2 linked regions of the Methylobacterium mesophilicum SR1.6/6 genome follow. Each later gene encodes a partner of the first gene's protein in a complex. Links are inferred from orthologs where the notes say so. Each region holds a gene or a part of one and is shown on either strand. Other genes may lie near its edges.

Evidence for each region. The genes of interacting proteins can lie anywhere in the genome.
Region 2: the proteins of dnaN (region 1) and dinB are in contact, whole or in part, in a solved structure (PDB 1OK7), measured with the Escherichia coli proteins. The link is inferred for Methylobacterium mesophilicum SR1.6/6 from one-to-one orthologs.

What each region holds. Positions count from the first base shown.
Region 1 is NZ_CP043538.1:4,221,934-4,227,216, forward strand. The notes cover bases 2,391-5,283. They hold dnaN (DNA polymerase III subunit beta), read right to left. Parts: upstream 4,452-5,283; coding sequence 3,330-4,451; downstream 2,391-3,329. Other genes in these bases: recF (DNA replication/repair protein RecF), read right to left, coding at 2,391-3,121; MMSR116_RS20270 (MFS transporter), read left to right, coding at 4,700-5,283. Also shown: MMSR116_RS20255 (methyl-accepting chemotaxis protein), read left to right, coding at 268-1,959; more of recF, read right to left, coding at 1,967-2,390. UniProt on the Escherichia coli protein: Confers DNA tethering and processivity to DNA polymerases and other proteins. Acts as a clamp, forming a ring around DNA (a reaction catalyzed by the clamp-loading complex) which diffuses in an ATP-independent manner freely and bidirectionally along dsDNA.
Region 2 is NZ_CP043538.1:219,603-223,990, reverse strand. The notes cover bases 1,310-4,280. They hold dinB (DNA polymerase IV), read left to right. Parts: upstream 1,310-2,239; coding sequence 2,240-3,322; downstream 3,323-4,280. Other genes in these bases: pncA (bifunctional nicotinamidase/pyrazinamidase), read right to left, coding at 4,098-4,280; MMSR116_RS01030 (hypothetical protein), read right to left, coding at 3,788-3,988; MMSR116_RS01035 (hypothetical protein), read left to right, coding at 3,485-3,742; rimO (30S ribosomal protein S12 methylthiotransferase RimO), read left to right, coding at 1,310-2,028. Also shown: pabB (aminodeoxychorismate synthase component I), read right to left, coding at 1-306; more of rimO, read left to right, coding at 682-1,309; more of pncA, read right to left, coding at 4,281-4,388. UniProt on the Escherichia coli protein: Poorly processive, error-prone DNA polymerase involved in translesion repair and untargeted mutagenesis. Copies undamaged DNA at stalled replication forks, which arise in vivo from mismatched or misaligned primer ends.

The DNA.
Region 1 (5,283 bases):
TCTGGAGAGCATCGATCACTCACATGCGAGACTGAATAATAGATAGCCGATTTTAGTCGTTCCAGAAAATATACTCAGATCAATTAAGCAAGTTGAATATTAATATCTGATCAAATATAAGCAGGTTTCATGATTTAGTCCTGCTTTATGAATCGTCATGTCTTGACATGATCAATCGCTTAAGATCTTTTTTATGCACGATGACGATGGTCAGGCCAGAGTGCCTCCCGCCGCCAGTCGTCGATCCAATTTCGGGGCCTGAAGTCCGTGCTACGCCTGTCCAACATCAAAATTCTGCCCAAGCTGGTGGCCGTCATCGCCTTGATCAGCGCCATCGTCGGGGGCTGTATCTGGTACGCGCAGTCACGGATGACGACGATCGATGACGGGTACAGCCGCTTCATCGTCAACGAGGCGGCAGCCGTGGCCGAGGTACGGCGGCTCAATCGCCTGATCGTCGAGCTCAACTACGGCGTCTACCGGATCATCGCGGAGACCGCGCCGGATCAGATCAGCGCGGCCAACGACACCTTCGAGATGACGGTGCCCAAGCTGCAGGCGCTGATCCCGGCCCTTCGCGCGCACGCACCGACCTTCTCGGAGACGATCGACACGCAGGCCGCACGCATCGAGCGCTACCTCCGCGACGTGATCGAGGTGCGCCGGCTTGGCACCGCCAACCAGAACGCGGACGCGATCGCGCTGGTCCACTCGGCGATCGACCCGGTATTCTCCGGCCTGCTGGCCGACGGCAACAGGCTCGCCGACGAGATCAAGGCCTATATGGAGAAGAATTCGGACACCCCCACCGACCAGACCAACGCCACCCGCCGCACCCTGATCGCCATCAGCGCGATCGGCATGCTGGCCGGCCTGCTCGCGGCGGTCTTCATCGCGACGGTCGGCATCACGCGTCCGCTGGATCGCCTCGTTTCGGTCCTTCAGCGCAGGGCACAGGGCGAGATCGACGCCGGGATCAAGGAGGCGGCGCGCCGGGACGAGATCGGGGCGGTCGGCAAGGCGGTCGAGGGCATCAAGGCCATGGTCGCCCGCAAGGCCGCCGAGGAGGCCGAGGTCAAGCGGCAGGCGGACGAAGCCGCGGCAGCGGAGCGCAAGCGCACCATGCTGGAGCTGGCCGACGGGTTCGAGCGGGCGGTCGGCGGTATCGTCGGGATGGTCTCGTCCTCGGCGACCGAACTGCAGGCGACCGCCCAGACCATGACCGCCTCGGCATCCCAGACGGCGAGCCAGTCGACCACCGTGGCGGCGGCGGCCGAGGAGGCCTCAGCGAACGTCCAGACCGTGGCGGCGGCGGCCGAGGAGCTGGGCACCTCGGTGCAGGAGATCGGCCGGCAGGTCCTGGGCTCGGCCGACCTGGCGCAGACGGCGGTCGGCGAGGCGGACGAGACCCAGCACCTCGTGCAGGCCCTTAGCCAGGCGGCGACGCGGATCGGCGACATGGTCGGGCTGATCTCGAACATCGCCGGGCAGACCAACCTGCTGGCGCTGAACGCCACGATCGAGGCGGCCCGCGCCGGAGAGGCGGGACGGGGCTTCGCCGTGGTCGCCGCCGAGGTGAAGGAACTCGCGCAGCAGACCGCCAGGGCCACCGAGGAGATCAGCCAGCAGATCGGGCAGATCCAGGGCGTGACCGGTCAGGCGGTCTCCGCCATCGACGTGATCGCCGCCCGGATCCGCGAGATCAACGGGGTCGCGACGACGATCGCCGCCGCGGTGGAGGAGCAGGGCGCGGCGACGCAGGAGATCGTCCGCAACGTCTCGCAGGCGGCCACTGGCACGGAGCAGGTGACGAGCAACATCGGCGGCGTGGCCAAGGCTTCCGAGGAGACCGGCGCGGCGGCAGCCCAGGTGCTCGGAGCGGCGGGCGCGCTGTCGCGCCAGTCCGAGCATCTCGGCGCCGAGGTCTCCCGCTTCCTCGGCAAGGTCCGGGCGGCCTGAGCCCCGCTCAGGCTCCGATCCGCAGCACCTCCGTCCGGTCGCCGGCCTGCACGAAGGCGTCCGGGTCGGCGCCGGTCATCCAGACCTGCCCCGGCAGGGCCTCCAGCGCCTCGAACAGGCCGGCGCGCCGCCGCGGGTCGAGATGGGCCGCCACCTCGTCGAGCAGGATCAGGGGCGCGATGCCGCTCATGGCCCGCACCAGCCGGGCGTGGGCGAGGACGAGACCGATCAGCAGGGCCTTCTGCTCGCCCGTGGACGCCGTGCCGGCGGGCACGTCCTTGGGGCCGTGGCGGACCACGAGGTCGCTGCTCTGCGGCCCGATCAGCGTGCGCCCGGCGGCCCGGTCCCGGTGGCGGCCATTGCGCAGGGCGAGGCGGAAGCGGTCCTCGGCCTCGATGGCCGGCCAGACCGCCACGAGGTCGTCGAGGTCGCCCTCCAGGCGGATCGAGGCCCAGGGGAAGGGCTGCGCGTCGTCCCGGGTCTCGGCGATGAGCCGGTCGAGGCGCTCGGCGGTCTCCCGGCGGGCGAGCGCCACGGCGACACCCAGCTCGGCGACCTCCCGCTCCACCGCGTCGAGCCACCGGTCGTCGTCGGGCCGTTCCTCCAGCAGGCGGTTGCGCGAGCGCAGCGCCCGCTCCATCGCGGACACCCGCGCCCCGTGGCCGGCATCGACCGCCAGCACGAGTCGGTCGAGGAACCGGCGCCGGTCGCCCGCCGCGCCGCGGAACAGCCCGTCGAGGTCCGGAGTCAGCCAGACCACCCGGAGGAACTCGCTGAACGCCACGGGCGAGGAGGCGGGGGCGCCGTCGATGCGGCAGAGCCGGCTCGTGCGACCGTCGAAGCCCGGCGGCTCCAGCCCGGTTCCGAGCCGGTGCTCGGCGCCATCGCGATCGAGGGTGAGCGAGACCGCGAAACCGCCCGGACCGCCGGTGCGCGCCATGGTGGCGAACTCCGCCCGGCGCAGGCCGCGGCCCGGCACGAACAGGGAGATCGCCTCCAGCAGGTTGGTCTTGCCCGCGCCGTTCTCGCCGACCAGCGCGACGAACCGGGCCGCGGGGGTCAGTTCGAGGTCGGCGTGGTTGCGGAAATCGCGGGCGATCAGGCGGGTGACGCGCAGATCCGCCCCGTCGGGCTCGATCCGCGGATCGAGGATATTGCTCATCGCGGAACCGAGGGGTTGAGACGCACCGCGCTCAACAGTCCATTGCTGTCTGACATCCCATCCAATCACCTCATCCTGAGGTGCCCGCTTCAGCAGGCCTCGAAGGAGGGCTCCAGGATCCACATCGCCATCTGGAGGCCTCCTTCGAGGCCTCCGCTGTGCTCCGGCACCTCAGGATGAGGGCAGGAACGGGAGTAGCGCCGCAGCTTCACACCCGCATCGGCATCAGCACGTACAGCGCCGGCGCGCCCTCGCGGTCCTGGATCAGCGTCGGCGAGCCCGGATCGGCGAGCTTGAACAGGGCGGTGTCGCCCTCGAGCTGCGCGGTGATGTCGAGCAGGTAGCGGGCGTTGAAGCCGATATCGAGGTTGGCCGCCTCGTAGTCGACATCGAGTTCCTCGGTGGCGCTGCCCGAATCCGGGTTGTTCACCGAGAGCGCGAGGCGTCCCTCGGCGAGGCCGAGCTTCACCGCGCGCCCGCGCTCCGACGAGATGGTCGAGACCCGGTCCACCGCCTTGGCGAAGGCGTCGCGCTCGACCGTCAGCCGCTTGTCGTTGTTGGCCGGGATCACCCGCTGGTAGTCCGGGAAGGTGCCGTCGATCAGCTTGGAGATCAGCGTCAGGCCGCCCGCGAAGCGCAGGCGGATCTTGGCGGGCGAGAGGTCGACCGCGACACTCTCGCCGCCGTCGTCCAGAAGCTTCTGGATCTCGGCGACCGCCTTGCGGGGCACGATCACCCCCGGCATGCCGACGCTGCCCTGCGGGGCCGGGATCTCGACGCGGGCGAGGCGGTGTCCGTCGGTGGCCACCGCCCGCATCACCGGTCCGCCCTCGGTCTCCAGCGTGTGCAGGTAGATGCCGTTGAGGTAGTAGCGCGTCTCCTCGGTGGAGATGGCGAACTGGGTCTTGTCGATCAGGCGCTTGAGGTCGGCGCTCGCGATCTCGAAGCCGTGGGGCATCTCGCCGGCGGCGAGATCGGGGAAGTCGCCTTCGGGAAGGGCGCCCAGCGCGAAGCGCGAGCGGCCGGAGCGGATCGTCATCTGGCCGGATTCGCCGCCGGTCTCCAGCGAGACCTGCGCGCCCTCGGGCAGCTTGCGGACGATGTCGTAGATCACGTGCGCCGGCACCGTGGTGGCGCCGGGATCCGACACGTCGGCCGGGACGCTCTCGGTCACCTCGATGTCGAGGTCGGTCGCCCGGAGCTGGAGCCCGGAGCCCTCCGAGCGCAGGAGCACGTTGGACAGGATCGGGATCGTGTTGCGGCGCTCGACGACCCGGTGCACGTGGCCGAGCGACCTGAGCAGGGCCGCGCGCTCGACAGTGACTCTCATCGCAGTACTCAAGTGGTGGGGACGGCGCCGCGGCCGGCATCCGTCGCGGAATATGGCCGTTCAGCTTGGCGAAGGGGACCGGGGAACGCAAGGCCGGCGCGTGTGCGCCGCACAGCGAGCTCGGATCCGAAAGCAGGCCGCGGGTCGGGCGCCCAGGTCAGAGGCCCATGCCGAAACCGGCATACCTGCGCGGGCCGGGCCGTGCGAAAGCGCCGCAACCGACCCGAATCCCTGCCGTCCTCACGATCATGCTTCAGACCATCGACAGCGCGCCCCCCGCGCGCGCAACCCCGAGTGCCACCCCGAGCGCCGGCCGCATCCTCGCTGCGAGCTTTGTCGGCACGGCGATCGAGTTCTTCGACTTCTACATCTACGCCACCGCAACCGCCCTGGTGATCGGCCCGGTCTTCTTCCCGGCCGGGGCGCCCGGCGTGCAGCAGCTCAGCGCCTTCGCGACCTTCGCGATCGCCTTCATCGCACGCCCCGTGGGCGCGGCCCTGTTCGGGCATTTCGGCGACCGCGTCGGCCGCAAGGCGACCCTGGTGGCCTCGCTGCTGATCATGGGCATCTCCACGGTCCTGATCGGCTGCCTGCCGACCTACGCCTCGGCGGGCTGGTGGGCGCCGGCGGCCCTGAGCGTCCTGCGCTGCGGGCAGGGGATCGGGTTCGGCGGCGAATGGGGCGGGGCGGCCCTGCTGGCCGTCGAGAACGCGCCGCCCGGTCGGCGGGCGTGGTACGGCATCTTCCCGCAGCTCGGCGCGCCGGTCGGCTTCATCCTGGCCAATCTCGGCTTCCTGGCGCTCAGCTTCGGCCTGTCGCCCGAGAGCTTCCA
Region 2 (4,388 bases), 4.0 Mb from region 1 along the record:
GCCGAGATCGTAGGCGAAGTAGCCGATCGCCCCGCCGGGGAAGGGGTGTTCGGCGTCGGGGTCGATCCGGTACGGCGCGAGGCACGCCCGCAAGGCCGCGAACGGACCGCCCGGGACCGGGTTCCCGTCCAGGGTCGCGCGCTCGTCGCGGTAGCGGAAGCGCGCGAACGGCTCGGCCGCCACGATCGAATGGCGCCCCAGGGAGTCGTGCCGCATGGCGCTGTCGAGGAAGGCGAGCCCGGGCAGGGCGCGCAGCCGGGCGGCCGCCGCGACGGGATCGATGAAGGGGATCTCTCGGGTCCACATGACCGGGTTCGGGCTATCGTCCTGGGCGCGGGTGGGGCGGATCGTGTCACGCTGCCGTCGCACAGGCGATGCCGCGGGGGAAGCGGCAGTTGCACGCAGGGGCCGCCTCGGAGGCGCAGACGGGGCGCGCGCCCGACGCAGGCCGCCGTTCCGCGTCTTCATGTGGGATCTCAGGACCGGCGCGCAAACGCCTTCCGAACAGCCAAGTTTCCGGCTCGACGTCAGACTCGCGCACGAGGCCGGTCACCCCTGCGGCGGCCGGTCTCGCGCCGGGGGCCGGGAGCCTGTATAGAAAGCGCGACCCCGATCCTTTTCGTCCTCAGCTCCGGGCGACCGACCTTCGGTCGCCGGCCGGGACCGCCCGATCCGAAGGCCATGACCGCCACGCCCGCCCCCCGCGGCCCCGCTCCCGGAGCCGCCCCCAAAATCTCGTTCGTCTCGCTCGGATGTCCGAAGGCGCTCGTCGATTCCGAGCGGATCCTCACGCACCTGCGGGCCGAGGGCTACGAGCTGGCGCGCCGGCACGACGGGGCCGACGTGGTGATCGTCAACACCTGCGGCTTCCTCGATTCGGCCAAGGCGGAGTCGCTCTCGGCCATCGGCGAGGCCATGGCGGAGAACGGCCGGGTGATCGTCACCGGCTGCATGGGCGCGCAGCCGGAGGAGATCCGCGAGAAGTACCCCGACCTCCTGGCGGTGACCGGGCCGCAGGCCTACGAGTCGGTGGTGGCGGCCGTCCACGAGGCGGTGCCGCCGGCCCACGACCCGTTCCTCGACCTCGTGCCGCCCCAGGGGATCAAGCTCACCCCGCGCCACTACGCCTACCTGAAGATCTCGGAAGGGTGCAGCAACCGCTGCAGCTTCTGCATCATCCCGTCTTTACGCGGGAACCTCGTCAGCCGCCCGGCCGCCGACGTGCTGCGCGAGGCCGAGAAGCTCGTGAAGGCCGGCGTGAAGGAGCTGCTGGTCGTCAGCCAGGACACCAGCGCCTACGGGGTCGATATCCGCTACAGTGAGAGCCCGTGGCAGGACCGCCAGGTCCGCGCGAAGTTCTACGACCTCACCAAGGAACTCGGCGCGCTCGGGGCCTGGGTCCGGCTGCATTACGTCTACCCCTATCCGCACGTGGACGAGGTCATCCCGCTGATGGCCGAGGGCAAGGTGCTCCCCTATCTCGACATGCCGCTCCAGCACGCGAGCCCGTCGGTGCTCAAGCGCATGCGCCGCCCCGGCAACCAGGAGCGCCAGCTCGACCGGATCCGGAGCTGGCGGCAGACCTGCCCGGACCTCGCGATCCGCTCGACCTTCATCGTCGGCTTCCCCGGCGAGACCGAGGCCGAGTTCGAGGAGCTGCTGGCCTGGCTGCAGGAGGCCAAGCTCGATCGGGTCGGCTGCTTCGAGTACGAGCCGGTGGCGGGCGCCACCGCCAACGCGCTCGGCGACCTCGTGCCGCCGGCGGTGAAGGCCGAGCGCAAGCGCCGGTTCATGGAGACCCAGAACGGCATCGCGCTCCGGCTGCAGCGGGCCAAGGTCGGCAAGCGGCTGCCCATCATCGTCGATGCCGTCGAGGGCGGGGTCGCGAAGGGCCGGTCCAAGGCCGACGCGCCGGAGATCGACGGGAATGTCCACGCCGCCTTCCGGCGCCCGGTGCGGGTCGGCGACATCGTCACCGTGAAGATCGACCGGGCCGAGGCCTACGACCTGTACGGCAGCGTCGCCTGACGGCGGCCCCCGTCTTTGCGAGCGCCGCGAAGCAATCCAGGGTGACGCTACGCTGCCGGGAGGTCCCGCTGCCCTGGGTCGCTTCGCTGCGCTCGCGATGACGGGCGCGGACAGGACTCCTGTTGAGCCCTGACCAATACACCTTGACCCCACCCTCCCGCCGCCGTCTCTGGAACAGAGCAGGAACTCACGGCGGATCTCCGAGGCAGCGATGGATCCGGAGGTCGCGCTCCGAAAAATCATCCACATCGACATGGACGCGTTCTACGCCTCCGTGGAGCAGCGCGACGATCCCGCCCTGCGCGGCCTGCCGCTGGCGGTGGGCGGCTCCCGGGAGCGGGGCGTGGTGGCGGCGGCGAGCTACGAGGCGCGCCGGTTCGGCGTCCGCTCGGCCATGCCGTCGGCCACCGCAAGACGGCTCTGCCCGGACCTGCTGTTCGTGAAGCCGCGCTTCGAGGTCTACCGGGCGGTCTCCGACGAGATCCGCGCGGTCTTCGCCCGCCACACGGCGATCATCGAGCCGGTCGCCCTGGACGAAGCCTATCTCGACGTCACCGAGAATTTTTTTGGACTCCCGACCGCGACGGCCGTCGCCAAGGCGATCCGGGCCGAGATCCTGGAGCGCACCGGGCTCGTGGCCTCGGCCGGGGTCTCGTACAACAAGTTCCTCGCCAAGGTGGCGTCCGACCACAGGAAGCCCGACGCCCTGTTCGTCATCACCCCCGCCATGGGGCCCGACTTCGTGGCCGCCCTGCCGATCGGCCGGTTCCACGGCGTCGGCCCGGTCACCGAGGCGAAGATGAAGCGGCTCGGGATCGAGACCGGGGCGGATCTGCGCGCCTGGACGGTCGAGCGGCTGCGCGAGACCTTCGGCTCCGCGGGGGCCTACTACCACGCGGTCGCCCGCGGGATCGACGAGCGGCCGGTGCGCGCCCACCGGGTGCGCAAGTCGATCGGAGCGGAGACCACCTTCTCGGACGACACCGCCGCCTTCGAGATCCTGGCCGCCCGGCTGGCGCCGCTGTTCGACAAGGTCTGGGCCGGGGCCGACGCCAAGGGCATGCGCGCCCGGACCGTGACCCTCAAGCTCAAGTTCTCGGATTTCGCCCAGGTCACCCGGGCGAAGTCGCTCCCCGGCCCCGTAGCCGACCGGGCCGGCTTGGAGCGGATCGGCCTCGACCTGCTCGCCGGCCTGTTCCCCCTGCGGCGCAGCGCGCGGCTGATCGGCGTGTCGCTGTCGGGCTTCGCGCAGGACGAGCCGGACGGGCCGCTGCAACTCGGGTTAGAACTCTGACGCAGAAGTCAATTTCCGGCTGCAAGTCCTAGTCTATGACCCGGCGCCTATTGTGCGATGTCGCACTTTCGCACCGGCAAGACGTCTCCAGATTGCCGATACGGCGTGCGGCGCCGTACGGATAGGCGCCGCCGGACCTGAACCCCTGCGAGGACCCGCCTCATGTCGAAGCCTGCTTCCCTGGTCGCGGCCTGTGCGCTGACCCTGGCCGCCTCGGCCGGTGCCGCCTTCGCGGACGGCAATTCCGAGTTCAGCGCCTCCAATACGGCCCTGCTGAGGGGCTACACCGCGAGTCCCGGTCGCCTCTATGTGCCGACGACCGGTGACGAGGCTCGGCTCGTGACCGGCTCCGTCGGTACATCCGCCCGCTCGCCCGTCCTGCGGCAGGAAAAGGCACCGGACCGCGTGCCCGTCCGCTGAACGAGCCGCAGATCCGGGCGCTCGTCCAACGCCCGGTGAGGCCGATCAGGCGTTCTTGCGCGGCCGGTGGTCCGGGTCGATGCCGCCGTCGAGCTTCGTCTCGTTGTCCACGTCGCCTTCGAAGGTCGAATCCGCCTGCAGATCCGCGGGATCGGCGCCGCTCATACCCTTCGAGGTGCCGATACCGGGATTGCCCTTGAGATCGGCATCCGTGGGCGTCTCGGTCTTCGGGTGCTTGCCTGACATACTGGCTCCTTGCGGGTGCTGCTGGCAGGCCAACGCCTCGGGACGGAGGCGGTCTCACGCGTCCCGTGCGGCGGTTCGCCTCCCGTACCTGGAGGAGCTCAGCCAAGGCTCAGCCGATCTCCGCCGCCGCGATCCGGCGCACGCCCGCCGCGTCCATCCGCGCCCAGGCCTGCGCGAGCGACCCGTCCACGTCGATCCCCCGCACCGCATCCTCCACCACCCAGACCTCGAAGCCCGCGTCGCTTGCGTCCAGCGCGCTCCAGGCGACGCAGAAGTCGGTGGCGAGCCCGCACAGGGCGACGCGGGTGATGCCGCGCTCCCGGAGCGCCCCGGCCAGCCCGGTGCGGGTCGTCCGGTCGGCCTCCAGGAAGGCCGAGTAGCTGTCGACCCGGGGATCCAG